DNA from 3 places in the Streptomyces sp. NPDC088252 genome. Region 3 is predicted to be linked to each of the others. Evidence: riboswitches for the same ligand, from Rfam matches in the RefSeq annotation. Region 3 holds a riboswitch; each other region holds the start of a gene.
The links. A riboswitch is a leader RNA that binds a small molecule or an ion and turns the genes downstream of it on or off. The one in region 3 is predicted to bind cobalamin.

Region 1 (9,564 bases), on a different contig from region 3:
CGTTGGACGCGCTGAGTTCGGTCGCGTACGGACCCGAGGCCATCGTGCTCGTCCTGATCGCCGCCGGGACCGGGGCGCTGACCGCCACGCTGCCGGTGACGCTGGTCATCGCCGCGCTGCTGGCGGTCCTGGTGATCTCGTACGGCCAGGTGATCGCCGTGCACCCCGACGGCGGTGGCGCCTACGCGGTGGCGAAGAAGGACCTCGGGCCGAGGACCAGTCTGCTCGCAGCGGCCAGCCTGGTCGTCGACTACGTGCTGACCGTGACGGTCAGCCTCGCCGCCGGCGCCGCCAGCCTCGCCTCCGCGTTCCCCGCTCTCGGCTCGCACCTGCTCGCCGTCTGTCTCATCGGACTCGTCCTGCTCACCGCTGTGAACCTGCGGGGAGTGGCCGACAGCGCCCGGGTGCTGATGCTGCCCACCGTGCTCTTCGTCGTGAGCATCTTCGGCATCATCGCCCTGGGGCTGCTGCGCGGCCATCCCGCAGCCGTCGTCGGAAGCGCTCAACCCGTCCACGTCACCGAGGCGTTGGGGCCTTTGCTGCTCCTGAAGGCGTTCTCCTCCGGTTGCTCCGCGCTGACCGGCGTGGAGGCGATCGCCAACGGAGTGCCCGTCTTCCGCGAGCCCCGTGTCAAGCGGGCGCAGCGCACCGAGCTGATGCTGGGCGCGCTGCTCGGGCTGATGCTGATCGGCCTGGCGGTGCTGATCCGCCGCGACCACGTGGCCCCACGCGGGGGTGTGACCGTCCTCGCCCAGCTGACCGCCGGCGCGTACGGAACGGGATGGCCCTACTACGCGACCAACCTCGTGGTGACCCTGGCCCTCGCCTTCGCGGCGAACACCAGCTTCGGCGGCCTGCCCGTCCTGATGAGCCTGCTGGCGCGCGACCACCGCCTGCCCCATCTGTTCGGGCTGCGCAGGGAACGTCCCGTCTACCGCTGGGGCGTGCTGGCGCTGGCACTGCTCGCGGCGCTGCTGCTGATCGCCGTGGACGGCGACACGCACCGGATGATCCCGCTGTTCGCGATCGGCGTGTTCACCGGCTTCACCATCAGCCAGATCGGGCTGGTACGGCACTGGGCGGGGCAACGGTCGCCGGGATGGCTGCGGCGCGCGGCGCTCAATGGCTCGGGCGCGGTACTGACCGCCGTGGCCGGAGCGGTCCTGTTGGCCACCAAGTTCCTCGAAGGAGCCTGGGTGGTGGTCGTCACCGTTCCCCTGCTGATGCTGCTGTTCGCCCGTGTCGAGCGTTACTACACGGCGGTCGGAAAGGAGCTCGGTCTCGGAGAGATCCCCCCGGCGCTGCGCCCCGCCGAGTCCCTGGTCATCGTTCCGGTCGGAGAAGTCAGCAAGCTCGCCCAGCACGCCCTGACGGCCGCCAGCGCCCTCGGACACGACGTCGTGGCGGTCGCCGTCCACTCGGACCCGGTCAAGGCTCAGGAACTGAGCGACAGGTGGGAACGCTGGAACCCGGGCGTGCGTCTGGACATCATCGACAGCCCGCAGCGCTCTCTGGTGCAGCCGATCGTCGAGTACGTCGAGCGGGCGGCGGAGGAAGGGCGGCAGATCGCCGTCCTCATCCCCGAGGTCGAGCCGCTCCACCGCCGCTACCAGATCCTGCAGAACCAGCGCGGCATCCTGCTGGCCGCCACGCTCATGGCCCATACCGATGTCGTCGTCTGCATGCTCCCGTACCGGCTCAGCCGGTGAACGCCGCATTCACGGCGGGCCTCATGACCGTGCGGCGCGCCGCGCATCGCAGCCGGACGCTCTGCGTGGCGGCGCATCGGTGGGTACGGCCCGTGTGGGTGAGGGAGGCGGAGCAGCGGTGCGGATGAAGTGCCGCGGTGGTGGCCGGGGCGAGAAGCCGGCCGGGCGGGGCGATCAGCGCCGCACCTATGCCTTGCAGTGCTCGTCCGGCCAGCTCTGTCCAGACCTGACCGGCGAGGCCCGCGGCCAGGGAGCCTGCGGCAAGCACGATCCAGCCGGCACTGAAGAATATACCCCGTAGGGGTATCAATGGCCGACCGCGTGGGCGAGCGCCCCGCTGTTCGCCGTCGAGGTGGTCGCACGCGGGGCTCCGTGGGTCGCCGCACGTCTGTGCGGACGGGTCGCGTCCAGTGGCGTCCCTCGCCCCCGCTCCGCAGGTGCGGGGGCGGATCCCTCCGTCGGTGTGCCGGTGAACTCCGCTGGCGACAAGGGGAGTTGGGGTGTGTCTCACCGCCTCGCCGGCCGAGTTCCGTAGCAGACGCGCGGGGCTCGTACGGTCGCGGCAAGGGATTTCACCCGTACGTCCGCATAAATGCGTATCACTCCACTTTTGACGATACGGTCGGCGACGTGCTGTCAGCTGTTGCCCCGGGGCCGGGAGTCCGCCGCCTCGTCATCACTCTTCTTCTGAGCCTGGCGACCGTCGCCGTGGCTCACGTGCTGATGTGTGGTGTGCAGGCGCAGGACGGGCACCATGTGACGCCGATCAGCGGCTCGTTGTCCGCGGTCGCCCCAGATGTGCGGGACATGGAGCACATGGGGGACACCCCGGAACCCGCCGGCTGCGACGCGTCCGGGGCCGGGCACCATCCGGCGGCTCCCGGCGGGTGCTGCGATTCGGCCGCGCTCCTGGGCGAGGTGTCGACGCGATCCGTACTCCCTCTCCTGGAGGCCCTGCTGCTCACCCTGGCCGCGTGGGGGCTCATGGAGTCGGGCCTTTCGGGTCTCGCGCACCGCCCCCGCGGTCTCGCAGCCGAGGGGGCGTCGCCCTTCACGGGATGCGCTCTGCTGCGCCTGGTCTGCGTCAGCCGTACGTGACACGGCTCCGTGCGCCCGGTCGCTCCGCCGATCGCCCGCACGAGCCGCGCCCTCTCCCGTACCGCTCTCACGCAACGGCCCCGTCCCGTCGTGGCCGTGGAAGGACCAGGTCGGCATGACCACTGCTCTGCGCAGCATTTCCCCCGACGACGTGCACGCCTTCGTGGCGGCACACGAACTCCCCGAACCTGCGGGCGCCCCCCGCCGTACCCCCGCCGGAATGGTGGGCAACACGCCGGTCCTCTGGGTCGGAAGCCCCTTCAGCCCCGTCGGCCGCGGCTTCTGGGCCAAGCTGGAGGGCGCCAATCCCGGCGGCATCAAGGACCGTCCGGCCCTCCACATGGTCGCGGCGGCCCGAGCCCGCGGAGAGCTCCGTCCCGACGCGCCCGTCATCGAGTCCACCAGCGGAACCCTCGGACTCGGTCTCGCGCTCGCGGGCATCACCTACGGCCATCCGGTCACGCTGGTCACCGACCCGGGCATGGAACCCCTCATGGTTCATCAGCTGCGGGCCCTCGGCGCTCGCGTGGAGGTCGTCGAGGAACCGAGCCCGGCCGGCGGCTGGCAGCAGGCGCGCAGGGACCGCGTCCGCTCCCTGCTCGCCGCGGCTCCCGGCTCCTGGTGCCCCGACCAGTACCACAACCCGGACAACCCGGCGGCGTACGCGAACCTCGCCCTCGAACTCGCCGTACAGCTCGGCCGGGTGGACGTGCTGGTGGCTGCCGTCGGGACGGGCGGACACTCCGCCGGGATCACCCGTGCGCTGCGCGCGATCTCACCGGGCGTGCGGCTGGTCGGTGTCGACTCGGTGCGCTCCGCCATCTTCGGCCAGCCCGCCGGAGACCGCCTGATGCGCGGCCTGGGCAGCAGCATCCATCCGTGCAACGTCGACCACGCCGCGTTCGACGAGGCCCACTGGGTCGCACCGGACGAGGCGGTCTGGGCGGCCCGGCGGCTGGCCAGAAACCACTACGCGAGTGGCGGCTGGAGCGTCGGCGCCGTCGCGCTGGTGGCCGACTGGCTCGCCCGCACCCATGCCCCGGGCACCCGTATCGCGGCGATCTTCCCCGACGGAGTCCATCGTTACTGGGACACGGTCTACAGCGACGACTACTGCCGTGCGCACGACCTCCTCTCACGCCCGCCCGCGGACGACCCCGACGAGATCGGCCATCCCGGTGAGCGCGCCGTGGAGCGCTGGACGCGTTGTGTGAACATCACCGCGCCGCACGTGGACGAGGTGGCCGCGCGATGAGGGGATTCGTCCGGCAGTTCCGCTCCTTCGACGGCCCCGTCCGGCTGCTGATGGTCCAGCAGTTCACCATCAACACGGCGTTCTACATGCTGATGCCGTACCTCGCGATCCACCTCTCGGGCGGCCTGGGCATGGCCGCCTGGGCGGTCGGACTGGTGCTCGGCGTAAGAAACTTCAGCCAACAGGGCATGTTCCTCATCGGTGGCACGCTCGCCGACCGGCTCGGTTGCAAGAACGTGATCATCACCGGATGCGTCCTGCGGACCGTCGGCTTCGGACTGCTCGGCCTCGTCGATTCGCTGCCCGCCCTGATCCTCGCGTCGGCGCTGACCGGCTTCGCGGGCGCGCTGTTCAACCCGGCCGTGCGGGCGCATCTCGCACGGGAGGCGGGGGAGCGCCGCGTGGAAGCGTTCGCACTGTTCAACGTCTTCTACCAGGTCGGCATGTTCGTCGGTCCCTTGATCGGTCTCTCCCTGATCGCGCTGAACTTCCGGATGGTGTGCGCGGTGGCGGCGCTCCTCTTCCTCGGGCTCACTCTCGTACAGATCAGGGCCCTGCCCGACCGAGGACGTCCGTCCGAAGCGGGCGAGGGGCGCCAGGGAGTGCTCGCCGACTGGCGCGCCGTGGCGTCCAACCGCCCCTTTCTGCTCTTCTCGGCGGCGATGATCGGCTCGTACGTCCTGTCCTTCCAGGTCTATCTGGCGCTGCCGCTCCAGGCGCAGCGGGTGGCTCCGGGGAGCGGGGACGGCGTCACCACCGCGCTCTTCGCCGTGTCCGCCGGTGTCGCCGCGGCCGGGCAACTGCGCATCACCGCCTGGGCGCGGGCGCGCTGGTCGCCCGGCCGGTCGGTCGTGTACGGCCTGGCGCTGATGGGCGGCGCCTTCGCACCGCTCGTGGTCGCCGGGGCGCCGCCCGGGGGAGCGGGACCGCTGATCCGGGCGGCGGCCCTGGTACCGCTGTTCCTCGCGGCCGCCCTGCTCGCCCTCGGTACCGCCCTGGTGTACCCGTTCGAGATGGACACCGTCGTCACGCTCTCCGGCGACCGGCTGGTCGCCACCCACTACGGTCTGTACAACACGATCTCGGGCGTCGGGATCACCGTCGGCAACCTCGCGACCGGAGCCGTGTGGGATGCATCCGTCGAGCAACCGCGTCTGCCCTGGCTGGTGTTGTGCGGCGTGGGCCTGCTGTGCGCCGCCGCGGTCGCCGCCTTGATGCGGACCGGGAGACTCGGTCCGTTCCGGGCCGGCCGGGCGAGGGAACCGGTTCCGCAGCGGTGAGGGGCGTGGGTGGCCACGGGGGGCTGCGCCGGACGATGCCCGCTGCGCAGGTGAGGAGCGCAGGGCGAGCCGGCGTCGTCAAGCCGACGTCAAAGGCCGGGTGTACGGGGCCAAGAGGCCGCTGACGGAGAGGCACGCCCCCGGGTGGGCGGACATGGCGTCACCGGTGCGTCCCGGTCCGTCGACGATCCGGGGCGCTGTGTCCGTCTCCAGGCGGAGGACCCGGCTCGCGAGCCGTCTCCTGCGTCGGCCTTCACGGGAGCGCCCGGCACGCCATCGCCCGGATACTCGACCAGCGGCGGTTCGAACCGGTCGGCCTGCAGTGCCGCATCGGCTCGCAGATCACCACCGTCAGGCCCTACCTGACCGCGCTGCGACGGATGGTCGGGCTGCCTGGGCGGCCTGTGCCCCGAGTTGAGAGGCGGTCTGCCCCGCCCAGAGCCTGCGGAAGTCACCGTCCCGCCACAGGCTCGGCAGGGCCGGCCGACCGGAGCGGGCCGCCTTCACCGCGGGCCTCCTGCCCGCGGACCGCCGGGCAGACCCGGCCTGCCGGGCGCCAAGGCCACGCGGAGCCCCGAAGGCCGAGCCGCGTCGAAGGCCCCATCGGAAGCGGGATCGAGTGTGTGCCGGACGGTGCGACGGTGTGCGGGCACGGCAGGAGAAGCGGACGGCACAGGGCCCCCTTGAGCTGCTGAGAACGGCGCCCGCCGCGCGACGCACGGCAGGTGCGCCGGCTCGGGCGAGGGAGGGTTCGCCGTGCCGCGGATCGAGGGCAGCACGCGATGACGGGCCGGTCGCGGCCTATGGGGTCAACGCGCGCTCGGGTGACCGGGCATCTCAGCTCCTCAAGGGTCTCCGGGTGCCGAAGGCTAACGGACGGCAGCCTCTCGGCGAAGGGAATTTCGCCGGGCATCGTGGAGGACGAGGACCACGGTCCGACGCCGTGCCGGAAGCCGGGGCCGTCATCGCTCCACCCGGCCCGCCCGCCCGCTTGTGGGCGCCGCTCACCACAACGCTAGAGTGTGTGCGCCGTGGTGTTCGGGAAGACCGGTGACAGACTCCGAGGAGTCTCAGGCCGGAGCGGCCCTCGCCACTGTGATCGGGGAGTATCCGTCCCAACGACTGCCACTGGCCGTAGAGCGCGGCTGGGAAGGCAGGGGCGGGCACGAGCGCGAGCGAACCCGTCAGCCAGGAGACCGGCCACGGCATCTCACGAAGTCATCCACGAGGTGCTGGAGCGTGACCGTATGACCCTGCCCGATTCCGCCGTGTTCACGTGGCGGCGCGAGGACACCGTTCGAACCGTGGGGCTGCTCGCGGTGATAGCCGCCCTGCACGTGGTGGCGTTCGGCGTGCTGTTCCTGCTCGTCCTGCCACAGCACTACGAGGTCGGTTCCAAGGCGTTCGGCATCGGGCTCGGGATCACCGCGTACACGCTCGGCATGCGGCACGCCTTCGACGCCGATCACATCGCCGCCATCGACAACACGACCCGCAAACTGATGGCCGACGGCAAGCGCCCCGTGTCGGTCGGCTTCTGGTTCGCGCTCGGACACTCCAGCGTGGTCATCGCCATGGCCGCGCTGGTCGCCGGGGGAGCACGGCTGGCGGGGGTGCTGATCAACGAGAACTCGGGCACACACCAGGTGTTGGGTGTGGTGGGTACGACCGTCTCCGGATCCTTCCTCTATCTCATCGCCGCGTTGAACCTGGTCGCACTCGTCGGCATTCTGCGCGTGTTCCGGGCGATGCGGGCGGGCCGGTTCGACGAGGCCGAACTGGAGCAGCACCTGGACTCGCGCGGGTTCATGAACCGGATCCTCGGCAGGTTCACCCGGTCCATCACCAGGCCGGGCCAGATGTATCCGCTCGGCTTCCTCTTCGGTCTCGGCTTCGACACCGCCACGGAGGTCACCCTGATGGTCATGGCGGGCAGTGGCGCCGCGGCGGGCCTGCCCTGGTACGCGATCCTGTGCCTGCCGCTGCTGTTCGCCGCCGGAATGAGTCTGTTCGACACGCTCGACGGGACGTTCATGAACTTCGCCTACCAGTGGGCCTTCTCCAACCCGGTGCGCAAGGTCTTCTACAACCTCGCCATCACCGGCCTGTCGATCGCCGTCGCCTTCCTCATCGGCACGATCGAGCTGGTCACCATATTCCACGACAAGCTCGGTCTGCGGGACCCGGTCACCGGCTGGATCTCCGGCCTGGACCTGGGCAATGTCGGCTACATCATCGTCGGACTCTTCGTGGTGGTGTGGGCGGCGGCCCTGGCCTACTGGAGGATCGCGAAGGTCGAGGAACGCTGGACGGGCCGCGCTCCCGACGGCGGCTGATGCCGTATCGCGCACCGCCGAGAGCCCCGCGCCGTCCGAGCCGCCCGGTCCGGCCCGCGGTGGGACGGGCACGCTCACATGGCCGACCGGTGATCGAAGGCGATCAGCGGATCACCGGTCAACGGATGCTCGACCACCGCCGCCCGCACGCCGAACACCTCCGCCAACAGAGCCGGAGTGAGCGCCTCCAGAGGAGTGCCGGACGCGACCAGCGCTCCTTCGTGCAGCACATGCAGGCGGTCGCAGACCGAGGCCGCCGCGTTCAGGTCGTGGAGCGAGACCAGTGTGGTGCGCCCCTGCGCCCGCAACAGTGACAGCAGCTCCACCTGGTGGCGCACATCGAGGTGATTGGTCGGCTCGTCCAGCACCAGGACATCGGGGTCCTGCGCGAAAGCCCTGGCCAGCAGGGCCCGTTGGCGTTTGCCACCCGACAAGACAACGCGGAGAAGCGGCGATTCCCGTACCCCGCGAGACCGACCTGCCCCAGGGCCCGGGTGACGACGGCCCGGTCCGTCCCGTCCTCACCTCCGAAGGCCCGCTTGTACGGGGTGCGGCCCATCACCACGATCTCGTGGACGGTCAGATCGAAGTCCCCACCGCGCTCCTGCGGCAGAGCGGCGACATGCCTGGCCGCCTCGGCGGGCGGAAGCGCCTCGATGTCCGTACCGTTCAGGAGCACCCGGCCCGCGGCCGGGCGCAGATGCCGGTAGACGGTACGCAGCACGGTCGACTTGCCGCCGCCGTTGGGGCCGACCAGCCCGGTGATCTCGCCCGAGGACGCGATGAGATGCAGCCCCGAGACCACGGTACGGCCGTCGTAGGCCACCCGGAGGTCGTGTACGTCGATTCTCATCGGCCCTGCTCGGAACGCCGGTCCAGCAGGAACAGCAGGGCGGGGGCGCCCAGCAGCGCCGTGACCACACCGATGGGAAGCTCCTGATCCGGCAGCACGGTGCGGCAGAGGGTGTCGACGACGACCAGGAGCACCGCACCGGTCAGCGCGGACACGGGCAGCAGCCTGCGATGGTCCCCTCCGACCAGCAGTCGGCACAGATGCGGCACCAGCAGCCCCACGAATCCGATGGCGCCGGAGACGGACACGAGCACACCGGTCAGCACACTGGTGACCACGAACATCTCGCGCCGCAGCCGCACCACGGGTACACCGAGTCCGGCCGCCGTCTCGTCACCCATCAGCAAGGCGTTCAACGCCCTGGCCCGGCCCTGGAACACGGCAAGGCCCAGCACGACGGCCGCCGTGGGCACGGCGAGCGAGCTCCACTGCGCACCGCCGAGGCTGCCCATCAGCCAGAACAGCACGCCCCGGGTCTGCTGCTCGTCACCGGCCCGCAACACCAGACAGCTGGTGAACCCCGCCAGGAACTGTCCGATCGCCACCCCCGCCAGCACGAGACGCAGCGGCGAGAAGCCACCGCCTCGCCGGGCCACCGTCCAGACCAGACCGAACGACAGCAGCGCTCCGGCGAACGCCGCGCCGGAGACGCCCGGCCCGAACAGACCCCCGGTGCTCGCGCCGAGCACGATCGCCGCCACGGCTCCCAGAGAAGCACCGTTGGAGATACCCAGAAGGTGGGGATCGGCGAGCGGATTGCGCACCAGGGCCTGTACGGCGGTGCCGACGACGCCGAGTCCGGCACCCACGACGGCCGCGAGCAGGGCCCGGGGGACCCGCAACTGCCACACGATCAGGTCCCAGGTGCCCGGCCGCGCGGCCCCGCCGGTCAGCCGGTGCCCCACCGTCGACCACACCTCGGAAACCGCCACGTGCGAGGAACCCCAGGAGACGGCGGCCGTGAGCCCCAGCAGCAGCGCCACCGCGAGAGCGGCGGCCACCCACCGGGCGGGAAGGGGCCGCCGCACGTATG
Region 2 (9,564 bases), on a different contig from region 3:
TGCTGAGCACCGTCGCCATCATGGACGCCTCCGGCGACACCCTCGAACACCCCCTCGGGCAGAGTCCGACAGGACTGATCACCTACACCGCCGACGGCCACATGTCGGTGAGCATGCTGAACCCGGACGCCGAGTCCTCCCCGGAGGAGGGGGCGGCCGGACCGGTCGACACCGCGACCCTGTTCAGGACTTCTCCGTACCTGGGATACGCGGGCACCTACGAGGTGACGGGCGACCTGGTCGTCCACCATCTGCACGTGGCGTCCCTGCGCCCGTGGGTCGGCACCAGTCAGGAGCGGCGGTGGCGGGTGGAGGGGGACCGATTAACCCTGCTCCCCCCGACCGAGGGAACCGGCGACGGCGCGCGCACCCCGCGACTCGTCTGGCACCGTCCGGCCACGGACGCCGCATGAGCGACGAGTGATCCGGGTCACCGGCCGCCCGGCCGGTGACCCGGATCCACCGCCCGGCGCGGGGCTCCGAGCGTACGGACCGCCCCGCGCCGACGCGTGAACCGCGGCCCGCGCGGCGTCAGGCCCACGCGGCGCCCCGGCCCACGCGGGCCACGGGCGCGGGCACGGGGCGGCCCGCGCCCGGTAGCCACCGGGGCGGCCGTCCCTCGCGCGGTAGGCGACCGTCCCGCGATCGCGTGCACCCCGAACTCCCCCGGCACGCCCGGCAGATGGACGTACCGACAGATGGTCGACCGGGGCTACTACTGAAACAAGTTCTCGTTACAGTGGGCGCGGTGCGCCGCACGCCATACGTCCGGTGCGCCGACCAGACCTCGACGAGAGATGGGGAGCCCATGACGCAGGTGACCGACCATGGCGGGGGCGTGCACAGCATCAAGGTCCCCATCCCGGACAATCCGCTCGGCCACACCCTCGTCCATGTCCTCGACACCGATCGCGGGCCGGTCCTGATCGACACGGGCTGGGACGATCCGGAGGCGTGGGACACCCTCACCGCCGGGCTCGACGCCATCGGTACGGGCATCGGCGACATCCACGGTGTGGTCGTCACCCATCACCACCCCGACCACCACGGCCTCTCCGGCCAGGTGCGCGAGGCGTCCGGGGCCTGGATCGCCATGCACGCGGCGGACGCCGCGATCGTGCGCCGCACCCGTGAGGCCCGGCCCGGCACCTGGCTGTCGTACCTCTTGACGAAGCTCACCGCGGTCGGTGCGCCCCAGGAGCATCTCGCGCCGCTGCGGGCCGCGGTCGAGGGCGGCCGGATGCGCACGCTGCCGGGGCTGCGGTCCGCGCTCCCGGACCGGGAGATCGCTCCGGGGGAGCTCCTCGGCCTGGCGGGCCGCCGACTGCGGGCGATCTGGACTCCGGGGCACACGCCCGGTCATGTCTGTCTGCATCTGGAGGAGGAGCATCCGCGGAATCTGCCGGGCCGGGGGCGGCTGTTCTCGGGGGACCATCTGCTGCCGGGGATCAGCCCGCACATCGGGCTGTACGAGGACCCGGACGCCGCGCCGGGCACCGCCCCCTCCGCCGGGGGAGACCCCGTCGGTGACTACCTCGGCTCGCTGGAGCACATCGGCCGGCTCGGCGTGGCGGAGGTGCTGCCCGCCCACCAGTACGCGTTCACGGACGCCGCGGGGCGCGTACGGGAACTCCTGGACCATCACGAGGAACGGCTGACCGGACTGCTCAAGCTGCTGGCCACCCCGCTCACGCCGTGGGAGCTGGCCGAGCGGATGGAGTGGAACCGGCCGTGGGAGCAGATCTCGCACGGTTCGCGGAACATCGCCGTCTCCGAGGCCGAGGCGCATCTGCGACGTCTGGTCAGGCTGGGGCGCGCGGAGGCGGTGGCGGGGAGCGAGCCGGTGACGTACATCGCGGTGTGAAGGGCGCGGCGGGCCGTCGGGCAGGGAGCTCGTTCACCCTCTTCCGGACACCCGGGCACCGGCACGGGCCGGACTTCCGGCGAGCGCGGTGAAGGCGTCGCCCGTCGGGCTCCCGGGGCCGCGCCGGGCCGTCGCCCGTTCCGTGGAAGACGAGCCCCCGGACGGCCCCGGAACCCGTCCGACCCCGCCCGGTAGAGTGTGCGGGTCGTCATCATGCCCGTTCAGGGGGAAGCCGGTGCGAATCCGGCGCTGACCACGCAGCCGTGAACCGTCGTCGCAGACGGTGAGTCGGAATGCCCTGTCCGCGGTCGTGACCGGCTCGCGACCTCCGGAACCCCGGTGGTCGGCACCGTCGAGGTATACGGAGCCGGAGCCTGGTGCCTGAGCGTGCCTGTGCCCGGTTCCCCGCAGGAGAGGCCCCGCCCGCCATGACCGTACGCCGCAGCGCGGCAACGCTCGCCGCCATCGCCACCGTGCTCTGTGCGGCCGCTGCCCCGGTCGCGGTGGCGGCGCCGTCCCCTTCCCCCTCGCCGTCCGTCGCCCTGCCGTCCGGGCTGTACGGCACGAAGGACCCGACCTACGACGGTGTCTGGCGGCAGTCGCTGGCCTTCCTCGCCCAGCGGCTGGAGGGCGTCACGCCCGCCAAGGAGTCGGTGGACTGGCTGATCGCCCAGCAGTGCGGCAACGGCGCCTACGCCGCGTACCGGCCCGACGTCTCCCGGCCCTGCACCGGGAAGACGGTGCTGGACACCAATGCCACCGCGGCCGCCGTCCAGGCGTTCGTCGAGGTGGGCGGGCACCGGGACACCGTCAACAACTCGGTCCGCTGGCTGAAGTCCGTACAGAACGAGGACGGCGGCTGGGGCTACACCGCCGGCGCGCCCAGCGACGCCAACTCCACCTCGCTGGTGATCGGCGCCCTCGCCCGGCAGGGCCAGCGGCTCGCGGACATCACCACCCCGGACGGCAAGACCCCCTACTCCCCGCTGCTCGCGCTCGCGATCCCGTGCGGCGGCAAGGACGGCGGCGCCTTCGCCTACCAGCCCGACAAGGCCGGCAAGCTCGCCGCCAACGCGGACGCCACCGCCGCCGCCGTGCTCGGCACGATGGGCAAGGCCCTGGCCGTCGGGAACAACGCCGCGGCCAAGGGGACCAGCTGCCGCCCGGGGACCGGTCTCACGCCCGAGCAGGCCGCCCAGAACGGCGCCCACTACCTCGCCAACGCCCTCGCCACGAGCGGCCACCTCGACCTGGCCCCGATGCCCGGTGCCGCCGACACCACCCCGCAGCCCGACTTCGGCAACACCGCGGACGCGGTCGTCGCCCTGTCCGCCGCGGGCCACCAGGACAAGGCCGCCAAGGCCCTGGCCTGGCTGAAGAAGAACGCCGGCCCCTGGGCCGAGCAGAACGGTCCCGCCGCCTACGCCCAGCTGGTCCTGGCCGCGCACGCGACCGGCTCCGACGCCCGCGACTTCAACGGCGTCAACCTGGTCGACCGGCTGAACGCGACCGGTCCCGCACCCGCGGCCGTCACGACGCCCGACCCGTCCGCCGACACCGGCTACGAGGCCACGGAGAAGGACCAGGTGCACAGCGGCGACGACGTGATCGGTGGCGTGTGGTGGTTCATCGGCATCGGCCTCGTCGTCGCCGCGGCCGCGGCCTTCCTGATCAGCGGCCGGCGCAAGAACCGGCAGCTGTGAGGCGGGCGGGAAGGGCCACCGCGCTGCTGGTGGCCCTGGCTGCCGTCCTGGCCGTGCTCGGCGCCGGGACGGCCCAGGCGGCCGGGTACCGGTACTGGTCGTTCTGGGAGGGTTCCGGCACCGGCTGGACGTACGCCACCCAGGGCCCGTCCCTCGTCCGGCCGGACGACGGCACGGTGCAGGGCTTCCGGTTCTCGGTCAGCGAGGACTCCCAGGACTCGGCGAAGCCGCGCCGCTCCCCCGACTTCGCGAAGATCTGCGCGGACACCCCGGCCCAGGACGGCACCAAGCGGGTCGCGCTGGTCATCGACCCGGGCACGGCGGCGGACGCCCCGGCCGGCGAGACGCCGCCCGCGCCGCGTACCGCCTGCGCGCGGGTCGCCCCCGACGCGAGCGCCGCCGAGGCGCTCGCCTCGGTGGCCAAACCGCTGCGTTACAGCAGCGACGCGCTGCTCTGTGCCATCTCCGGCTATCCGGGCTCGGGCTGCGGCGAACAGGTCTCGGGCGACGGGCACGCGACGCCTTCCGCGACTGCGTCCCCGGGCGCCTCCGCCCCCGCCGCCGCCTCCACCGGTTCGGGCGGCTCCGGCGGGCCGTCCGCCGGGGTGCTCGTCGGCGTCGGCGCCGTTCTCCTCCTCGGCATCGCCGCAGTCGTGCAGGCCCGCCGCCGCCGCGGATGACCGCCCCGACCAGCGGCCCGGTGACCGGCGCCACCGGCACCGTCCGGCCGCGCCGGCCGCTGCGCGCCCCCGGGGCGACCCGGAGCAACGCCCTGCCCGCCGGGGCCTGGTGGCTGTGGGCGCTCGGTCTCGCCACCGCCGCGTCCCGGACCACCAATCCGCTGCTGCTCGGGCTGCTGGTGGGGGTCGCCGGCTATGTGGTCGCGGCGCGCCGCACGGACGCGCCGTGGGCCCGTTCGTACGGGGCGTTCATCAGGATCGGGCTGTTCGTCGTCGGTGTGCGGCTGGTCTTCTCGGTCCTTCTCGGTTCGCCGGTCCCCGGGACGCATCCGGTGTTCACGCTCCCCGAGGTGCCGCTGCCCGACTGGGCGAAGGGCGTCAGGATCGGTGGCCGGGTCACCGCCGAGCAACTGGTCTTCGCGCTGTACGACGGGGCGAAGCTGGCGACCCTGCTGATCTGTCTCGGTGCGGCGAACTCGCTCGCCAACCCGGCCCGGCTGCTGAAGTCGCTGCCGGGTGCGCTGTACGAGGCGGGGGTCGCCGTCGTCGTCGCCATGACGTTCGCGCCGAACATGGTCGCCGATGTGGTGCGGCTGCGCACCGCACGGCGGCTGCGGGGCCGTCCGACCGGCGGCGTCAAGGCGGTGCTCCAGATCGGACTGCCGGTCCTGGAGGGTGCGTTGGAGCGCTCGGTCGCGGTGGCGGCCTCGATGGACGCGCGCGGATACGGGCGCACGGCCCAGGTCCCGCCCGCCGTCCGGCACACCACGAACGTCCTCACGCTCGGCGGACTGCTGGGGGTGTGCGCGGGCACGTACGGGTTGCTGGCCGCGCAGGGCGCGGTGTACGGACTGCCGCTGCTGATCGCCGGGCTGGTCGCCGCGATGGCCGGGCTGCGGCTCGGCGGGGCCCGCTCGGTCCGTACCCGCTACCGGCCCGACCGGTGGGGTGGGCGTGCCTGGCTGGTGGCGGGTTCGGGGGTCGCCGTGGCCGTGGCAATGGTCTGGGCGGGCGGTGTCGACGCGGAGGCACTGCGGCCTGGCGTCGTACCGCTGGCCGCGCCGGTGCTTCCGCTGTGGCCCGCGGCCGCGGTGCTGATCGGGCTGTTGCCCGCGGTGGTGGCGCCCGTGCCACCCCCGCTGGGCGCCCCGCGTTCCAAGGAGAGCCAGTGATCCGGTTCGAGCATGTCTCGGTGCGCTACGAGGGCACCGGGCGCCCCACCCTGTCCGGGGTCGATCTGACCGTTCCGGAGGGCGAGTTGGTGCTGATCGTCGGCCCGTCCGGGGTCGGCAAGTCGACGCTGCTGGGTGCCGTCTCCGGTCTGGTGCCGCACTTCACCGGCGGCACGCTGAGCGGCCGGGTCACGGTCGACGGGCGCGACACCCGTACCCACAAGCCGCGCGAACTCGCCGATCTGGTCGGCACGGTGGGTCAGGACCCGCTCTCCCACTTCGTCACCGACACGGTCGAGGACGAGCTGGCGTACGGGATGGAGTCGCTGGGCCTGGCCCCCGGCGTGATGCGGCGGCGGGTCGAGGAGACCCTCGACCTGCTGGGTCTGGCCGGGCTGCGCGACCGGCCGATCGCCACGCTCTCCGGCGGCCAGCAGCAGCGGGTCGCGATCGGCTCGGTGCTCACCCCGCACCCGAAGGTCCTGGTCCTCGACGAGCCGACGTCCGCCCTGGACCCGGCGGCGGCCGAGGAGGTCCTCGCCGTGCTCCAGCGGCTGGTGCACGACCTCGGTACGACGGTCCTGATGGCGGAGCACCGGCTGGAGCGGGTGGTGCAGTACGCGGACCGGGTCGTCCTGCTGCCGTCACCGGGCGCGGCACCGGTCATGGGCGCGCCCGCGGACGTCATGGCCGTCTCCCCGGTCCACCCGCCGGTCGTCGCGCTGGGCCGGCTGGCGGGCTGGGAACCGCTGCCGCTCTCGGTCCGCGATGCCCGGCGCCGCGCGGCCGGTCTGCGCGAGCGGCTGGCGTCGGCACGGCCGCCCGCCGCGCCGTCCAAACCAACCGGGGCCGTGGTGGCCCCGTTGCCCGCCGTCCCGGCACCGGCGCGGCGCGGCGCCCTGGCCCGGCTGCTGGGCCGCGGCGCCCGGACCACCACCGCTCCCGGTCCCGCGGGCCACACCCCGGCCCGGGTCGAGCGGCTCGGCGTACGGCGTGGGCGCGTCGAGGCGCTGCGCGGGGTGACGCTCACCGTCGCCCCCGGCGAGACGGTCGCCCTGATGGGCCGCAACGGTGCGGGCAAATCCACCCTGCTGGCCACGCTCGTGGGCATGGTCGAGCCCACCACCGGCACCGTCCTCGTCGGCGGCCGGACCCCGCACCGCACGCAGCCGCGCGAGATGGTGCGCCGGGTCGGGCTCGTACCGCAGGAGCCACGCGATCTGCTGTACGCGGACACGGTCGCCGCCGAGTGCGCCGCGGCCGACGCCGACGCGGGCGCCGCGGCGGGCAGCTGCCGGGCGCTGGTCTCCGAGCTGCTGCCCGGTGTGCCGGACGACACCCACCCACGTGATCTCTCCGAGGGCCAGCGGCTCGCGCTCGCCCTGGCCGTCGTGCTCACCGCGAGGCCTCCACTGCTGCTCCTGGACGAGCCGACCCGTGGCCTGGACTACGCGGCGAAGGCCCGGCTGGTCACGGTTCTGCGCGCGCTCGCGGCCGAGGGCCACGCGATCGTCCTGGCCACGCACGATGTGGAGCTCGCCGCCGAGCTGGCGCACCGCGTGGTGATACTCGCCGACGGGGAGATCGTCGCGGACGGGGAGACCCGGCAGGTGGTGGTCTCCTCCCCGGCGTTCGCCCCGCAGACCGCGAAGATCCTCGCCCCGCAGGAGTGGCTGACCGTGACACAGGTGCGTCGCGCGCTGGGAGCCGGGGCATGAGCGGAAAGACCGGTGGGAAGGGCCGCGCCACGGACCGGCGCCCGGTACGGCCGATACGTCTGGGGCCGCGCGCGATCGCCGCGCTCGTCCTCATCAGCGCGATCGGCGTGGTCGCGTTCGGCTGGCCGCTGCTGGCCGGCGCGGGCTCCGGTCTGGCGCACTCCCAGGACGCGCCGTGGCTGTTCGCCGCGCTGCTGCCGCTGCTGGTCGGCGTGGTCGTCGCGATGATCGCGGACTCCGGTCTCGACGCGAAGGCGGTGGCGATGCTGGGGGTGCTGGCGGCGGTCGGCGCCGCGCTGCGTCCGCTGGGCGCGGGCACGGCGGGGCTGGAGCCGATGTTCTTCCTGATGGTGCTGAGCGGCCGGGTGCTCGGGCCCGGCTTCGGCTTCGTGCTCGGCTCGGTGACGATGTTCGCGTCCGCGCTGCTCACCGGTGGAGTGGGGCCGTGGATGCCGTTCCAGATGCTGTCGATGGGCTGGTTCACGATGGGCGCGGGCCTGCTGCCGGGGCCGGACCGGCTGCGCGGGCGGGCCGAGCCGCTGATGCTCGCGGTGTACGGGTTCGTGGCGGCGTTCGCGTACGGCACGGTGATGAACCTGTACGGCTGGACGATCGTGCCCGGTCTCGGTTCGGGGATCTCGTTCCACGCGGGTGACCCGTTGGCGCAGAACCTGGTCCGCTTCCTCGCGTACTGCACGGCGACCTCGCTCGGCTGGGACCTGGGCCGGGCCGTACTCACCGTGGTGCTGACCCTCACCATCGGCCCGACGCTGCTGAAGGCGCTGCGCCGGGCCACGCGCCGGGCCGCATTCGAGGCCCGGGTCACATTCGACGCCTCCGGTGAGTGAGGGCTCCCACAGGGCGTCGGTCCTCCACGATGCCGGGTCGTGGCCGCGCCGCCGCGGTGGACACCGTCCCGCATCCGCTCCGACCTGCTCAGGAGCCCTTCGGGGCGGCCCGGACGGTGCGGGCCCTTCGGCCCCGGGTGCGAGACGGGTTCGTACCAGAGGTCGTTGCCGCGGCCGAAAACCGCCGCTGACACTGGATCACGTCGCCGAGCACCGCCGGGCCCCTCCCGAACGGACCGCGGTTCGACGAAGACCGGTCCACCGCACGACCGCACGATCCGGACCGGTCCGCGACTCCCCCGTACCCGACGACAGGACTCCGGTGTCGTTCGCCCGTGACGTTGATCGGCGACGCCGCGCAGTTCCAGTGCTTCAGCGACATCGTCCAGCGCGAGAGCGGCTGGGCCCCCGGTGCGACCAACGCCTCGTCCGGCGCGTACGGCCTCGTTCAGGCCCTTCCCGGTTCGAAGACGGCCTCCGCGGGCGCCGACTGGAGGACCAACCCCACGACCCGGATCAAGTGGGGCATGGACTGCATGAAGTCCCGCTACGGCAGCCCGTGCGCCGCCTGGTCGTTCTGGCAGGCCAACCACTGGTACTGAGCCGGCGGCTCCCGGGCCCGCCCGAAGGCCCCGACCACCGGTCGGGGCCTTCGCCACGCCGCAAAAAGCCTTCAAGACTTGACAAATGTTCAAGTTCATATAACTTGGCGAGATTAATTACTCGTTGGTCCATCTAGGCGCATTTTGCTCGGCCGTCCGTTCCCAACGGCCGCCGGAGCGTTGTCACCTACGTGGAACCTCGTGAATTCTGGGATCGGAACACCGTCCTGGCGGAAGCTTTCTGTGCCAGCGACGAACGCATGCGTCAGGCACAGGCGTTGCTGGACGAGGCGCAGGCCGAGCGCAGCAGGACACTCGCGGCATTCGCCGTCACGGTCGGCGACGACGGCTCGATCGCGGACTTGATGGGCCTCAACGAACGCGAGGTGCGATTAGCACGTCGCACGGTGGGCCGCACCGACGCGCGCTCCCTCGCCGAGGAACTCCTGAGGCGACCCCCGCAGGCGGCGCCGGAGCCGACGGAAGAACCCCCCGCCGTACCCGAGATCCCCTTGCCGCACCCGCGCGAGGAGATGGTCGTTCCGCCGCCGGACATGGCACCTCCCGCCTCCGCCCCCGCCGCGGCAGCGCCCGTCGAGGTGGAGAACACGGTGTTCTGGTCGCCCAGCATGGACTCCGTGCTGCTGTGGAGCTGGGAGTCCGGCCTCGACCTGCAGACGGTCGCCGCCGAACTCGGCCTGGAGGTGAGGGCGCTGCTGATGCGCGTACAGGAACTCGCCAACGACGGGCTGCTCACGCTCGCGGCCCCGGTCGCCGAGGTGAGCCGGTCCGGGCGGCACCGCCGCCACGAGGACGGGTACGCGACACTGTTCAGCCCCACGGCCACCTTCCCCACCCACGTGCCGTACTGAGCGGACGTCTTTGCCCGCCGCCCCCACGGCGTGGAGCCGGCCGGGACCCCGGCCGGCTCCGCCCCGCCGGTACCGGGTTCAGTGCCGCGCGGCGACCGTGTCGAA
Region 3 (9,564 bases):
CAGCGAGATGGCAGCGCCCTGGCTGAACGAGTTGGACTCGAATGCCTTCTCGAACGAGTAGATGCCGAGGACCGAGTACTCCGGCTCCGGCTTGTTGCCCCGCATCAGGAAGATCTGGCCGAATACGTTGAAGTCCCACAGCACGGACAGAGTCGCGACCATCTGGAAGACGGGCTTGATGACCGGCCAGGTGACGTATCGGAAGATGCCGGCCGTGCCGGCGCCGTCGAGCGCCGCGGCCTCTTCGAGCTCCCTGGGAACCTGCGTCAGCGCGGCGTACAGCGTCACCGAGACGAAGGGAAGGGCTCCCCAGACGACGACCGCGCCGATGATGACGAAGCCCTGCTTGGGGTCGAGGAACCAGTTGTGTCCCTGCGCGTCGATCCCGAAGTACTTGGTCAGCACCATGTTGAGGACGCCGTAGTCGGAGTCCGCGAACCACCGGAAGATGGAAGTGGCAACCAGCAGAGGCATCGACCAGGCCGCGATCAGCGCGGCGGTCAGGAGCAGCCGCACCCAGGTGGACATGCGCTGCATGAGCATGGAGAGGCCCAGGCCGGCGCCCATCGTGGCGGCGACGCAGACGAGCATGAAGATGATGGTCCGCCAGACGACGTTCCAGAACTCGGCGTCTCCCAGGATGTTGGTGAACTGGTCGAAGCCCACCCAGGGGGCAGCCGATCCGGACCACAGCTCGCGGCGGCCCACGTCCTGGAAGGACATGATGACCGTCTTGATGAAGGGCCAGACGAAGACTGCGGCGATGGCGATGAACGCCGGGGCTATCAGGAGGTACGGCAGCAGAGCGCCGGCCTTCCGCGGTTTACGGGTCACACCGTTCGAGGGCTGAGGATCCTCACCCTCAGGAGCCCGCGGGACGGACACCGGCGGGTCGGCTGCTTTCATGTCGGCGGCACTCATTGTGCTTGCCTTCCGTTTCGGACCGGGTACCGGAGGGCGGGGGTGGCAGCCCGTTTCCGGACCGCCACCCCCGCAGATGATCAGTCGAGTCGGTGGCTCATAGACTCACCGGCCCGGACTCCGTGGGCTCGGGGCTCAGGAGTCCTTGTTGATCATCGAGTCGATCTCCGCGTCGGCCGCCTTGGTGGCGTCCGCGACCGACTTGCCCTTGATGATGTCGAGCAGCATGATCTCCAGCGTTTCCTTCTTCTCGATCGCCGTCCAGCCCGGGGCGATCGGCGTGAACCAGGCGTCCGGCACGGCGTTGGCGATGGCCGCGGTCTCCGGCTTGGCCTTCAGCGGCTCAAGCTGCTTGGTGTTGTTCGGAAGGATGTTCTTGGAGGCGAGGACTTCCTCGGACTTGCCACTGGTGAACATCGAGATCCACTCCTCGCCGAGGTCCTGGACCTTCGACTTGGAGATGGTGGCGAGGTCGGAACCGCCGATGAAGGAGGGGAGGGCCTTGCCGTTCGGGCCGGGCATACCCGCCGTGGCGATCTTGCCTTCCAGCTTCGGGTTGCCGTTCGCCTTGGAGTCGACGACGCTGCCGGCTTCCCAGCCGTTGCCGTAGAGAAGCGCGGTCTTCTCGTTGGCCATGACGTTGGCGTGGTCCGCCTCGTCCTTCGTCTTGTCCCCGTGGTTGTACTTCTTGACCAGCTCGACGAAGTCCGTGATGCCCTTCTGGGCCTCGGGGGTGGAGAGGGTGGACTTCCACTCCTTCTTGCCCTCGTCGTACTTGGCGATCCGGCCGCCCTCGGCAGCCACGTAGGACATCGCGGCGTACCAGTAACGACCCGGCAGGTACAGCGGCGAGAACGCCTTGTCCTTGCCGTACTTGTCGCCGATCTTGTCCAGCGCGGTGAACAGCTCGTCCTGCGTGGCGGGCAGGGTGTCCTTGCCGGTACCGGCCTTGAACATGTCCTTGTTGTAAATGGCGACGCGGGCGCCCGCGTAGTAAGGCACGCAGTACTGCTTGCCCTCGAAGGAGCAGGTGTCCTTCAGACCCTTGATCCAGGTGTCCGAGTTCTCGTACTTCTTCGGGTCGATCTCGCCGAGTGCCCCGTTGAGGATGTACGTCATGGTCTCGGTGTTACCGAGCTCCACCACGTCCGGGAACTTGTCACCGGCCAGGGCGGCGTCGAGCTTCTTGGCCTTGTCCGCCCAGGTCTGGTACTGAACGTTGACCTTGACGTTGGGGTACTTCGCCCTGAACTGGCTGTTGACGTCCTTGACCAGTTCGGGCCAGGTGCTCTGCGCGTCCGACATGAGCCAGACGGTGAGCGATTCCTTGCGGTCCTTCGGGTCCTTCGACGAGGCCTTGTCGTCGTCCGAACCACATGCTGCGATCGAAACCAACATGCCTGCGACGCCGATCGCCGCGATGAGCTTGCGCTTCACGCCAAACCCTCCTCAGGGAAACTGCAACCCCGCCCACCGCGAAGACATTCGACGAGTACTGCTGGGGCTGGACCTGGTCTTTAATGGTTTAGACCAGTACCGGGAGCTTGGCCTAGACCTTTTGGGGTGTCAAGGGTGTATAAGAAGTGCACTCGCGTCCGTTATAGGACCGACACCTAAGGGAGGGCGACGAGCCGTGACCGGACCGTGCCACCATGTGAGCCGCGACAGACGGAGGAGCCGGTGACGGCAGCAACGCAGCAGTCGGGAAGGCGGGCCATGGGTGCCGACGGGGGCAGTACGGAGAACGAGACGGGCGCGGCCACGCGGACGGCACGCGTCCCGAAGTACTACCGGCTGAAGCGACATCTCCTCGACATGACGGACACCATGCCGCCCGGCACACCCGTGCCACCGGAACGGACCCTGGCCGCCGAGTTCGACACCTCGCGCACCACCGTGCGCCAGGCGCTCCAGGAGCTGGTCGTCGAGGGCCGGCTGGAGCGCATCCAGGGCAAGGGCACCTTCGTCGCCAAGCCGAAGGTCTCGCAAGCCCTGCAACTCACCTCGTACACGGAGGACATGCGCGCCCAGGGGCTGGAACCGACGTCCCAGTTGCTGGACATCGGCTATGTCACGGCCGACGACACGCTCGCCGGGCTGCTCGACATCACGGCCGGTGGCCGCGTGCTGCGGATCGAGCGGCTGCGGCTCGCCAGCGGGGAGCCGATGGCGATCGAGACCACGCATCTCTCGGCCAAACGCTTTCCCGCGCTGCGCCGTTCGCTGGTGAAGTACACCTCGCTCTACACCGCGCTGGCCGAGGTGTACGACGTCCGGCTGGCCGAGGCCGAGGAGACCATCGAGACCTCGCTCGCCACCCCGCGCGAGGCCGGACTGCTCGGTACGGATGTGGGCCTGCCGATGCTGATGCTGTCCCGGCACTCGCTGGACGGGCAGGGCGAGCCGGTGGAGTGGGTGCGCTCGGTCTACCGCGGCGACCGGTACAAGTTCGTGGCACGCCTGAAGCGGCCGACGGACTGACCCCGGACGTGGCGGCCGACCGGTTTCGGCCCTTGCGTCCCCGCACACGACCGTCGACGGCCCCCTTGGAACGCGTCACTCCACGGGGGCCGTTCGCCTGCCTCCGCGCGGGCCGGCTCTCGCACGTTTGACAACATTCCGAACATTCGATCCCGTTCACGGGACCGTTGTCGGACCGCAATGCGGACAGGGGGTGACGGTGACCGGAAGCCTCCCCTAGATTTCCTGCGCATTACACCAGGTGATCAGCGAGGGGACGGAGTCGCCGCATGGCAGCAGACCCTGAAGGAAAACCGCCCACCATCACGCCCGTTCGGGTGGTCATCGCCCTCTGCCTCGTCGCACCGTTCGTGGCGATGCTCTGGGTGAGTTCGTACGCGAAGGTGGACCCCACCTTCATCGGCATCCCGTTCTTCTACTGGTACCAGATGCTCTGGGTGCTGATCTCCACCGCGCTCACGATGGTCGCGTACAAGCTGTGGCAGCGTGACCAGCGCTCCCGCAAGGGGGGTGCGTCGGCATGAAGGACGGCGTGAACGGCGTCGCGCTCGGCGTCTTCATCTTCTTCTTCCTGGCCGTCACGGTCATGGGCTTCCTGGCGGCGCGCTGGCGCAAGGCCGAGAACGAGGCCAGCCTCGACGAATGGGGCCTGGGTGGACGGTCGTTCGGCACCTGGGTCACCTGGTTCCTGCTCGGCGGCGACCTGTACACCGCGTACACCTTCGTCGCCGTGCCCGCGGCTATCTACGCGGCGGGCGCGGCCGGCTTCTTCGCCGTGCCGTACACCATCCTCGTGTACCCGCTGATCTTCACCTTCCTGCCACGGCTGTGGTCCGTCTCGCACAAGCACGGGTACGTCACCACCTCGGACTTCGTCCGCGGACGCTTCGGCTCGAAGGGCCTCTCGCTGGCGGTCGCCGTCACCGGCATCCTCGCCACGATGCCGTACATCGCGCTCCAGCTCGTCGGCATCCAGGCGGTGCTGGACGTGATGGGTGTCGGTGGCGGCGAGAACACCCACTGGTTCGTCAAGGACCTGCCGCTGCTGATCGCGTTCGCCGTGCTGGCCGCCTACACCTACTCGTCCGGCCTGCGGGCACCGGCGCTGATCGCGTTCGTCAAGGACGGGCTGATCTACCTGGTCATCGCGGTGGCGATCATCTACATCCCGATCAAACTGGGCGGGTTCCACGACATCTTCGCCAAGGCGAACGAGGCGTTCTCGCAGACCAACCCGGCGACCGGCAAGCCGCGCGGCGCGCTCGCACCCGGCGAGGCGGGCCAATGGGGTTACGCCACCCTGGCGTTGGGCTCGGCGCTCGCGCTCTTCATGTATCCGCACTCGATCACGGCGACGCTCTCCAGCCGCAGCCGCAACGTGATCCGGCGCAACACCACGATCCTGCCGCTGTACTCGCTGATGCTGGGCCTGCTCGCGCTGCTCGGCTTCATGGCGATCGCCGCCGGGATCAAGGTGGACAACGGGCAGTTGGCCATTCCCCAGCTGTTCGAGGACATGTTCCCCGACTGGTTCGCGGGGGTCGCGTTCGCGGCCATCGGCATCGGCGCTCTGGTGCCCGCCGCGATCATGTCGATCGCCGCCGCGAACCTCTTCACCCGCAACATCTACAAGGACTTCCTGAAGCCGGACGCCACCCCGGAGCAGGAGACCAAGGTCTCCAAGCTGGTGTCCCTGCTGGTGAAGGTCGGTGCGCTCGCCTTCGTCCTGACCATGGACAAGACGGTCGCGATCAACTTCCAGCTGCTCGGCGGGATCTGGATCCTCCAGACGATGCCGGCCCTGGTCGGCGGCCTGTTCACCCGCTGGTTCCACCGCTGGGCGCTGCTCGCGGGCTGGGCGGTGGGCATGGTGTACGGCACGGCGGCCGCGTACGGGGTCGCCAGCCCGACCCAGGCGCACTTCGGCGGTTCGTCCAAGGAGATTCCCGGTATCGGCGAGATCGGATACATCGGCCTGACGGCGTTCGTGCTGAACGTGGTCGTGACGGTGGTGCTCACCTTCGTCCTGAACGCCGTGAAGGCGCCCGTCGGAATCGACGAGACCGCCCCGGGCGACTACACGGCCGACGCGGGCGACCCGGGCGTCCAGGTCGAGCTCCCGCCGGCCACGGCCGGAGCTCCGGGCGGCGGTCACTGACAAGCGCTCCGACACCGGCCGACGGCCCGCCGAGCCCCCTCCTGCGGGGTTCGGCGGGCCGTCCGCATGGTCGGGGGCCCCGGGCTCCGAACAGGGCCGTACAGCTCGTTCTGCGGGCCCGGCCCACCTTGTACGACACAACATGTGGGGGCTGCCTCATCGGGCGGCCCCCACATGTATGCTCATGCTCGCTGTCGCCGCAGGGGAATCCGGTGCGAATCCGGAACTGTCCCGCAACGGTGTGTTCGGTGCGCTTTTGCGCACCCCCGAGTAAGTCCGAGGACCTGCCGACAGCGCATCCGGCTCGACCGAACCGGATGCCAGACGTCCGGGCCTCGCGGATGGGCCGGTGGACGCCGTACGGAGTGCTGCCCCGCTCGGGCCCGCCTCTGCCCGGCTGCCCCGTTCCCCGCCGGCCCCGAGCCGAGCGAGGGAGAGCACCACGTGACCATCGCGCCAGCCGATCCGGCTTCAGTCGCCGTGTCCGAAGCGGCCGAGTCCGAGGGGACCGCACACGACGGACCGGGGACCGCACTGCTGCGGACCCTGACCGACCTCACCGTCGATCTGCCCGACACCGACCCCGGTCGTGTCGCCGCCGCCGCGCTGCGCGGCCGCAGCGCCCGGTCCGACGAGGCCGAGCTGCGCTCGCTGGCCACCGAGGCCGCCGCGGGGCTGATCTCCGAGGACCCCGCCTACTCCCGGCTCGCCGCCAGGCTCCTGACCCGCACCATCGCGGACGAGGCGGTCGGTCAGGGCGCGGTCTCCTTCTCCGCCTCCGTCGCCGTCGGGCACCGCGAGGGCCTGATCGCGGACCGTACCGCCGAGTTCGTCGCGCTGCACGCGGACGCCCTCGACGCGCTGGTGGCACGCTCGCTCGCCGACGGCGCCGACGACCGGTTCGGTTACTTCGGGCTGCGGACCCTGCACAGCCGCTATCTGCTGCGCCACCCGCACACCCGCCAGGTCGTCGAGACGCCCCAGCACTTCATGCTGCGGGTCGCGTCCGGTCTCGCCGAGGACGATTCGCAGCGCGCCCTGGACGAAGTGGCCGCGCTGTACGGGCTGATGAGCCGGCTCGACTATCTGCCCTCCTCGCCGACCCTGTTCAACTCCGGTACGCGGCACCCGCAGATGTCCTCCTGCTATCTGCTGGACTCCCCGCTCGACGAGCTCGACTCGATCTACGACCGCTACCACCAGGTGGCGCGGCTCTCGAAGCACGCGGGCGGCATCGGGCTCTCGTACTCCCGCATCCGCGCCCGCGGTTCGCTGATCCGAGGCACCAACGGGCACTCCAACGGCATCGTGCCGTTCCTGAAGACGCTCGACGCCTCCGTCGCCGCGGTCAACCAGGGCGGTCGCCGCAAGGGCGCCGCCGCCGTCTACCTGGAGACCTGGCACGCGGACATCGAGGAGTTCCTGGAGCTGCGCGACAACACGGGCGAGGACCAGCGGCGTACGCACAACCTCAACCTGGCGCACTGGATCCCGGACGAGTTCATGCGCCGGGTCGACGCGGACGGCGACTGGTCGCTGTTCTCGCCCGCGGACGTGCCCGAGCTGGTCGACCTGTGGGGCGACGACTTCGACGCCGCGTACCGGGCCGCCGAGGCCGAGGGACTGGCCCGCAAGTCGATGCCGGCCCGCGAGCTGTACGGCCGGATGATGCGTACCCTCGCGCAGACCGGCCAGGGCTGGATGACGTTCAAGGACGCCTCCAACCGCACCGCGAACCAGACCGCCGAGCCGGGCCGCGTCGTCCACTCCTCGAATCTGTGCACCGAGATCCTCGAAGTCACCGATGACGGCGAGACGGCCGTCTGCAACCTGGGTTCGGTCAACCTCGGCGCGTTCGTCGCCGACGGCACCATCGACTGGGAGCGGCTGGACGCCACCGTCCGGACCGCCGTGACCTTCCTCGACCGGGTCGTCGACATCAACTTCTACCCGACCGAGCAGGCCGGCCGCTCCAACGCGAAGTGGCGCCCGGTCGGCCTGGGCGCGATGGGTCTGCAGGACGTCTTCTTCCAGCTGCGGCTGCCGTTCGACTCCCCCGAGGCGCGCGCGCTCTCCACCAAGATCTCCGAGCGGATCATGCTCGCGGCGTACGAGGCGTCCTGCGAGCTCGCCGAGCGGTCGGGCCCGCTGCCCGCCTGGGCCGAGACGCGGGCCGCGCGCGGGGTGCTGCACCCCGACCACTACGACACCGAGCTGAACTGGCCGGAGCGCTGGGACGCGCTGCGCGCCCGCGTCGCCAGGAGCGGCATGCGCAACTCGCTGCTGCTCGCCATCGCGCCCACGGCGACGATCGCCTCGATCGCAGGTGTGTACGAGTGCATCGAGCCCCAGGTCTCCAACCTCTTCAAGCGCGAGACGCTCAGCGGTGAGTTCCTCCAGGTCAACGCGTATCTGGTGGAGGAGCTGAAGCGGCTCGGCGTGTGGGACGCACGGACCCGTGAGGCACTGCGCGAGGCGAGCGGCTCCGTGCAGGGCTTCGCCTGGATCCCCGAGGACGTGCGGGCGCTGTACCGCACGGCGTGGGAGATCCCGCAGCGCGGACTGATCGACATGGCGGCGGCCCGTACGCCGTTCCTCGACCAGAGCCAGTCGCTGAACCTCTTCATGGAGACGCCGACGATCGGCAAGCTCTCCTCGATGTACGCGTACGCCTGGAAGCAGGGGCTGAAGACGACGTACTACCTGCGCTCACGCCCGGCGACCCGGATCGCCCGTGCGGCCTCCGGCCGGGCCGCGGCCACCGCCCCCATCCCCGTACAGCAGGCTTCGACGCCCGACGCCGACGCGATCGCCTGCTCCCTGGAAAACCCCGAGTCCTGCGAGGCCTGCCAGTAATGAGCTCCACCGACTCCGAGAAGAACCTGCTCGACCCGGGCTTCGAGCTGACCCTGCGGCCCATGCGCTACCCGGACTTCTACGAGCGCTACCGCGACGCGATCAAGAACACCTGGACGGTGGAGGAGGTCGACCTCCACTCCGACGTCGCCGACCTCGCGAAGCTCTCCCCCGGCGAGCAGCACATGATCGGCCGGCTCGTCGCGTTCTTCGCGACGGGTGACTCGATCGTCTCCAACAACCTCGTACTGACGCTGTACAAGCACATCAACTCCCCCGAGGCGCGGCTTTATCTGTCGCGACAGCTCTTCGAGGAGGCCGTGCACGTCCAGTTCTATCTGACGCTGCTGGACACCTATCTGCCCGACCCGGACGACCGTGCCGCCGCGTTCGACGCGGTCGAGGAGATCCCCTCGATCCGTGAGAAGGCGCAGTTCTGCTTCAAGTGGATGGATTCGGTCGAGAAGATCGAGCGGCTGGAGACGAAGGCCGACCGCCGCCGCTTCCTGTTGAACCTGATCTGCTTCGCGGCGTGCATCGAGGGGCTGTTCTTCTACGGCGCGTTCGCGTACGTCTACTGGTTCCGCTCGCGGGGTCTGCTGCACGGTCTCGCCACGGGTACCAACTGGGTCTTCCGTGACGAGACGATGCACATGAACTTCGCGTTCGAGGTCGTGGACACCGTCCGCAAGGAGGAGCCCGACCTCTTCGACGACGAGCTCCAGCAGCAGGTCACCGACATGCTGAAGGAGGCCGTGGCGGCGGAGCTGCAGTTCGGCCGCGATCTGTGCGGTGACGGTCTGCCGGGCATGAACACGGAGTCGATGCGGCAGTACCTGGAGTGCGTGGCCGACCAGCGGCTCACCCGGCTGGGCTTCCCGGCGGTCTACGGCTCCGAGAACCCGTTCTCGTTCATGGAGCTGCAGGGCGTGCAGGAGCTGACGAACTTCTTCGAGCGCCGACCGTCCGCGTACCAGGTGGCGGTGGAGGGATCGGTCGCGTTCGACGACGACTTCTAGGTCTTCCGGTCGGATCGGGCCGGATCGGCGAGCCCGGCGCGATCCGGACGAGCTACTCCTAGATCCTCGCCCAGCTTCTGACGTAGGGACGCCGCGCGGCCGCGACCGGTTGCGCGGCGTCCGTCGTTT

Region 1: another riboswitch for cobalamin. It lies ahead of ACIOHC_RS41770 (HoxN/HupN/NixA family nickel/cobalt transporter); the one in region 3 lies ahead of ACIOHC_RS24495 (ribonucleoside-diphosphate reductase subunit alpha).
Region 2: another riboswitch for cobalamin. It lies ahead of ACIOHC_RS03300 (prenyltransferase/squalene oxidase repeat-containing protein); the one in region 3 lies ahead of ACIOHC_RS24495 (ribonucleoside-diphosphate reductase subunit alpha).

Annotation. Positions count from the first base shown of each region.
Region 1 covers NZ_JBIURS010000044.1:27,969-37,532, forward strand. Annotated here, with positions in the region: gene ACIOHC_RS41740 (APC family permease) at 1-1,709, shown strand, start outside; gene ACIOHC_RS41745 (hypothetical protein) at 1,699-1,977, opposite strand; gene ACIOHC_RS41750 (hypothetical protein) at 2,340-2,807, shown strand; gene ACIOHC_RS41755 (PLP-dependent cysteine synthase family protein) at 2,923-4,062, shown strand; gene ACIOHC_RS41760 (MFS transporter) at 4,059-5,342, shown strand; partial or broken gene ACIOHC_RS41765 (diaminopimelate decarboxylase) at 5,600-5,743, shown strand; cobalamin riboswitch at 6,358-6,562, shown strand; gene ACIOHC_RS41770 (HoxN/HupN/NixA family nickel/cobalt transporter) at 6,590-7,678, shown strand; partial or broken gene ACIOHC_RS41775 (ABC transporter ATP-binding protein) at 7,753-8,531, opposite strand; gene ACIOHC_RS41780 (FecCD family ABC transporter permease) at 8,528-9,564, opposite strand, start outside.
Region 2 covers NZ_JBIURS010000001.1:741,273-750,836, reverse strand. Annotated here, with positions in the region: gene ACIOHC_RS03310 (lipocalin-like domain-containing protein) at 1-413, shown strand, start outside; gene ACIOHC_RS03305 (MBL fold metallo-hydrolase) at 809-1,864, shown strand; cobalamin riboswitch at 2,050-2,185, shown strand; gene ACIOHC_RS03300 (prenyltransferase/squalene oxidase repeat-containing protein) at 2,293-3,567, shown strand; gene ACIOHC_RS03295 (SCO2322 family protein) at 3,564-4,247, shown strand; gene ACIOHC_RS03290 (energy-coupling factor transporter transmembrane component T) at 4,244-5,419, shown strand; gene ACIOHC_RS03285 (ATP-binding cassette domain-containing protein) at 5,416-7,137, shown strand; gene ACIOHC_RS03280 (ECF transporter S component) at 7,134-7,985, shown strand; partial or broken gene ACIOHC_RS03275 (transglycosylase SLT domain-containing protein) at 8,327-8,587, shown strand; gene ACIOHC_RS03270 (hypothetical protein) at 8,848-9,459, shown strand; gene ACIOHC_RS03265 (alpha/beta hydrolase) at 9,538-9,564, opposite strand, start outside.
Region 3 covers NZ_JBIURS010000012.1:60,598-70,161, forward strand. Annotated here, with positions in the region: gene ACIOHC_RS24470 (sugar ABC transporter permease) at 1-921, opposite strand, end outside; gene ACIOHC_RS24475 (sugar ABC transporter substrate-binding protein) at 1,057-2,358, opposite strand; gene ACIOHC_RS24480 (GntR family transcriptional regulator) at 2,638-3,402, shown strand; gene ACIOHC_RS24485 (DUF3311 domain-containing protein) at 3,672-3,926, shown strand; gene mctP (monocarboxylate uptake permease MctP) at 3,923-5,560, shown strand; cobalamin riboswitch at 5,732-5,867, shown strand; gene ACIOHC_RS24495 (ribonucleoside-diphosphate reductase subunit alpha) at 6,005-8,416, shown strand; gene ACIOHC_RS24500 (ribonucleotide-diphosphate reductase subunit beta) at 8,416-9,435, shown strand; gene ACIOHC_RS24505 (hypothetical protein) at 9,494-9,564, opposite strand, start outside.